2 regions of the Nocardiopsis sp. CNS-639 genome follow, and region 1 is predicted to be linked to the other one. Evidence: predicted binding sites of a transcription regulator. Region 1 holds the regulator's gene; the other holds the start of a gene.
The links. The regulator LexA, encoded in region 1, represses DNA repair genes until DNA is damaged. The targets are predictions, from matches to a motif close to TCGAACANNTGTTCGA.

Region 1 (2,456 bases):
GGGTCCGGCGTCTCGAAGTCCGGACCGCTGCCGTACTTGTCGTAGCGCAGCGAGGCCACCCCCACCTCGGCGAGCACCCGGGACAGGTTCTGGTTGGTGTTGGCGTTGGGGCGCACGGAGCTGTTGCCGTCGCGGTCGGTGGGACCGCTGCCGGAGATGATGAGCGCGCCCGGAACGGTGCCGGAGACGTCCTGGGGCATCCGGAAGGTGCCGGACACCTCGTGCCCGCCGCCCTCGAAGGCCACCTCGCGCTCGACGCCGCCGACCCCCGGCGCCTCGGCGGCCCCGTCGTCGGCGGGGGCGCAGGAGGCGGTCAACAGGACGGCGCTCGCCGCACCGAGCAGTGCGGTGCGCCAGCGGACGGCGGGGGAGGAGGCACGTGTGAACACCTCCTCAGCCTAGCGGCCCGTGCCGGCCGGCCCCGCGTCGTCCACAGGGGGAAGCGCCCCCGATCCCTCCGAGGGGAGAGGGACCGGAGACGCGGGTACGCGGGGACCTCAGACACGGCGCATGACCGCGACCACCTTGCCGAGGATGGTGGCGTCGTCGCCGTTGATCGGCTCGTAGGCCTCGTTGCGCGGCATCAGCCACACGTGGCCGCCCTCCTCGCGGCGCAGCACCTTGACGGTCGCCTCCTCGTCGAGCAGCGCCGCCACGATGTCGCCGTTGTTGGCGTCCTGCTGCTGGCGCACCACCACCATGTCACCGTCGGTGATGGCGGCGTCGGTCATCGAGTCGCCGACCACGGTGAGCATGAACAGGCGCCCCTCGCCCACCAGCTGACGCGGCAGGGCGAGCACGTCCTCCACCGACTCCTCGGCCAGGATCGGACCACCGGCGGCGATCCGGCCGACCAGCGGCACGGCGGCGGCGCGCGAGAGGTCGATGTCCTCGGGCACCAGGGTCCGCCCCGAGGCGCGACCGGGCGTGCGCAGCTCCACCGCGCGCGGCCGGTTCTGGTCGCGGTGCAGGTAACCCTTGCGCTGGAGGACCTTGAGCTGGTGCGCCACGCTGGACGGGCTGGACAGGCCGACCGCTTCCCCGATTTCCCTTATCGACGGGGGGAAACCCCGCTCCCGGACATAGCGCTGGATGCAGTTCAGCACGCTCTGCTGGCGCGCGGTGAGTTTGGGGGCTTCGGGCGTGGACCCGCCCGTGTTCTCCGTTGGTGCGAGAACGGTGGCGGTGTCTGCGGTTCCGGGATTCTCCTCCGGCACGGCCGGGCCTCCTCGGCATTCGGTTCGGTCAGGGCCTGCTTGTGTGACTGGCCACCCCCGGTCCGCGACCGTGCCGACCTGGGGGTCCACGTGATGGCGAAACCGGTGTGAAATCAAGGTCAACTTTAGTCGTTGCACACGGTGATATCAAACAAGCGTTCGAGGCTGGGGACAATTGCCGTCGCGCGTATTCGCGGACAATTTCCGGCCTGCACTTACGTGTGTACACGCGTTCACGCGCTGTTGTCCCCGGAATGCGCGAACGCGTGTCCGTGACAGCGGTTCCGGCCAGGCGCGGGGGTCTTATCCCGGAGCGCAGGCTCGACCGAAATCCCCGCGACGCCGGGATTCCGACGCCCGCCGCCGGGGCGCGGGGGCTCCGGGCGGCGACGCTATCCTTGAGCGCGGTGCCGGGCCGCCCCCGCAGCGATCCGCCCGCGCCGACCTCCCCGCCCATCCCGCCGCCGCGGACCGCGATGCCGCGCGGCCGTTCGGCCGTGTCCGTGACACGCCCGTGCCAGGGTTGCGGCGGGTCAGGAAGAAGTCTAGGTTCGACCACAACATCTGGTGTGGCGACAGGGGCGATTGCCCAGAAGTTGTGGTTTAGTGGTACCTAAGCGTTGTCGTTCGGTGAGAGAAGCAGGTGAACCAGGGTGCACTGTCCGTTCTGCCGCCATCCGGACACCCGGGTGATCGACAGCAGGTCCACCGACGACGGCGCGGCCATCCGACGCCGCCGGTCCTGCCCTGTCTGCGAGCGCAGGTTCACCACCCAGGAGACCGTCCTGCTGATGGTGGCCAAGCGCTCGGGGGTCACCGAGCCCTTCAGCAGGACCAAGATCATCGCCGGGGTGCGCCGGGCCTGCCAGGGCCGCCCCGTCTCCGAGGACGCCCTGGCCAAGCTCGGCCAGCAGGTCGAGGAGGAGATCCGCGGCCGCGGCCTGGCCGAGGTACCGGCCCACGAGATCGGCCTGGCCATCCTGGGGCCGATGCGCGACCTGGACGAGGTCGCCTACCTGCACTTCGCCAGCGTCTACCGGGGCTTCGAGAGCCTCTCCGACTTCGAGGCCGAGATCGCCAGCCTGCGCCAGGACCGCGAGGCCGAGACCGACGGGGGCGCCGGGGCCGGCGGCCGGAGCGGCGCCGCCACGGGATAGCGCCCCTCGCGGCCGCACCCCGACCGCGTGCGGGGCCACACCACCCCCGGAACAAGGACGCCGGGCACGGTCGGTGACCGTG
Region 2 (2,456 bases), on a different contig from region 1:
GTGCGCCGCGGGCCCGCTCTCCTGCGCCCCGGTGTCCTGGGGCGGCTGCCCCGGGACCGGGGAACTGCTCGGCGGGGCCCACGAGGTGCTGATCGTGCGCTCCACCTCGGCCTCCTGCGGCTCCTCCTGGCCGGTCAGCCGGGCCAGGAGCTGCTTGGAGGTGGGCCGGTTGGCCGGGTTCTTGTCCAGCGCCGCGTTGACCAGGTCGAACAGGTCCGGGTCCAGGCCGTCCAGGCGCGGCGGTGCCGAGGAGATGTTGTGCAGGACGGCGGGCACCGTGGCGGCGTCGAAGGGGGCGGTGCCGGTACCGGCGAAGGCCACCAGGCAGCCCCACGCGAAGATGTCGGCGGCCGCGGTGGCCCGCTCGCCCAGGATCAGCTCCGGAGCCATGTACGAGGGGGTGCCCATGAGCTGGCTGGAGCGGGTGACCGCGTCCGCCGCCTCGTCCAGGGCGCGGGCGATGCCGAAGTCGATGACCTTCGGGCCGACCGGGGAGAGCAGTACGTTCGCGGGTTTGAGGTCGCGGTGGACCACGCCGGAGCCGTGGATGGCGGTGAGTGCCGCGGCCACGCCCATGGCCAGGCCCTCCAGGGTGCCGCCCGTCATCGAGCCGTCCGCGCGGACCGCCTCGTCCAGGTTCGGGCCCGGCACGTACTCGGAGACGATGAAGAGGGGATCGCCCTCCAGGCGGGCGTCGATCACCCCCGCGGTGGAGAAGCGGGCCACACGGCGCGCGGACTCGACCTCGCGGGCGAAGCGCAGCCGGAAGGACTCGTCGTCAGCCAGGTCGGGGTGGATGAGTTTGACTGCGACGGGTCGGTCGGAGGCGTCCCTGGCGAGGTAGACGGTGCCCATACCGCCCCGGCCGAGACGGCTCACGATGCGGTAACCGTCGAGTTCGCGCGGGTCCCCCGCGCGCAGGGGTTTGCCGCTCTGGTGCCCGTTCGACGTCACAGTTGGGGGTCCTCATATGAATCGTGGAGTTCGCGCTCACAGCGTACCGATGCCGTCACGCTGGTGCGCTCTGGACTGACTGCCCCTCGGCTTCCACGGACGCGGGGCCCGGACCCGGGGGCGGGGTGTTCGAAAGGGGCGCGCGGACGCGCCGTGTCAGTCGTGGGGATGCCCCTCGCGCCGAAACGGTTCCCCGGAGGCACCGGTTTTCGCTAGGATTAGAACACACGTTCGAACACCTGGCCGCGTCTTCCCCACGGATGGGTGTCCCGGTGGCGTGTGCCGGGACTGACAGGAGGCGGATGATGCTGAGGGGAAGTGTCGTGGGACGGTACTACGGGGCGGAGGTGACCGTCGTCGAGGACGAGGGGCGCCCGGCCCGGTTCGTGTGGAACGGCAGGGTGTACGGAGTGCGCAGGATCCTCGAACACTGGGTCACGCTGCGCATGGACTGGACACCGGCGCGTGAGTCCCAGGCGCCCGAACGCAGGCACTGGCGGGTGGAGGCGGGCACGGCCCAGTCCCAGGGGGTGTACGAACTGCGCCACGACACGGCCACCGGAAGGTGGCTGCTCTCCCGTGTGTGGGGGTAGGGAGCGCTCGGGGGGCGGCCCCCGGGCCGATCGCCGTTCCCCCCACCGGACCCCGGCTGACGCCCCGCGCCCGCCCGCCTTCCTCCGCGCCGAGCCCCGGTGGCGCCGCGCACGCGGTACCCGTTCGGGCGGTGTCCGTTCGTGCGGCAGCCGCTGGGCACGTCCGGCGCGGCCCCGTACGCTCCGCGACCGCGACGCGGCCCCGTCCGCCTGTCCCGTGCGCTCCGCGACCGCGGGCCGGGGGCGTGCGGCCCCGGCCGCGTGCCCGGTACGACCGGTGTGACCGGGGCGCTGCCCGATGCGGCTGGGGAGCACGGTGCGGACGGGGCGCGCCGGTCAGCCCAGGTCGCCGGGGAGCAGGCTGTACACCGCCAGGTCGGCACGGCCCTCGTGCAGCGGCATCGCGCTGCGTTCGACGCCCTCCAGGCTGAACCCCGACCGCTCCGCGACCCGGCGCGACCCGGTGTTGCCGGTGGCGGCCTTGATCTCCACCCGCTGGAAGCCCTGGTCCAGCGCCCACCGGGAGACGGCCACGGCGGCCTCCGTCGCGTACCCTCGGCCGCGGCCCCACGGCGAGACCCAGTACCCGACCTCGGTGTTCATCGAGGCCCACACGACACGCACCAGGCCCACCGAGCCCACGAGCCGCTTGGACTCCCGCTCGACCATGGCCCACTGCTGTCCCTCACCGCAGGTACGCAGGGCGGGGGCCACCTCACAGCACCACCTCTCGGCCTCCTCCCGGGTGTAGGGCACCCCGGGAAGGGGGAGGGGGAGCCAGCGTTGGAGTTCGGCGTCGGTGCAGGACGCGTGTACGTCGTCGACGTCGCCCTCGACGAACGGGCGCAGCCGCAGGCGCTCGGTCTCCAGGATCACTGACGGCAGTATCGGTCTGTCTTGTGCGATGGT

Region 2: a site for LexA is predicted at 1,174-1,189, ahead of G011_RS0126305 (DUF6504 family protein). Genes of this name have one in related genera too.

The regions. Positions count from the first base shown of each region.
Region 1 covers NZ_KB906864.1:84,907-87,362, forward strand. Annotated here, with positions in the region: gene G011_RS0117615 (S9 family peptidase) at 1-389, opposite strand, end outside; gene lexA (transcriptional repressor LexA) at 498-1,217, opposite strand; gene nrdR (transcriptional regulator NrdR) at 1,871-2,374, shown strand.
Region 2 covers NZ_KB906879.1:49,551-52,006, reverse strand. Annotated here, with positions in the region: gene G011_RS30285 (serine/threonine-protein kinase) at 1-954, opposite strand, end outside; gene G011_RS0126305 (DUF6504 family protein) at 1,257-1,547, shown strand; gene G011_RS0126300 (GNAT family N-acetyltransferase) at 1,884-2,456, opposite strand, start outside.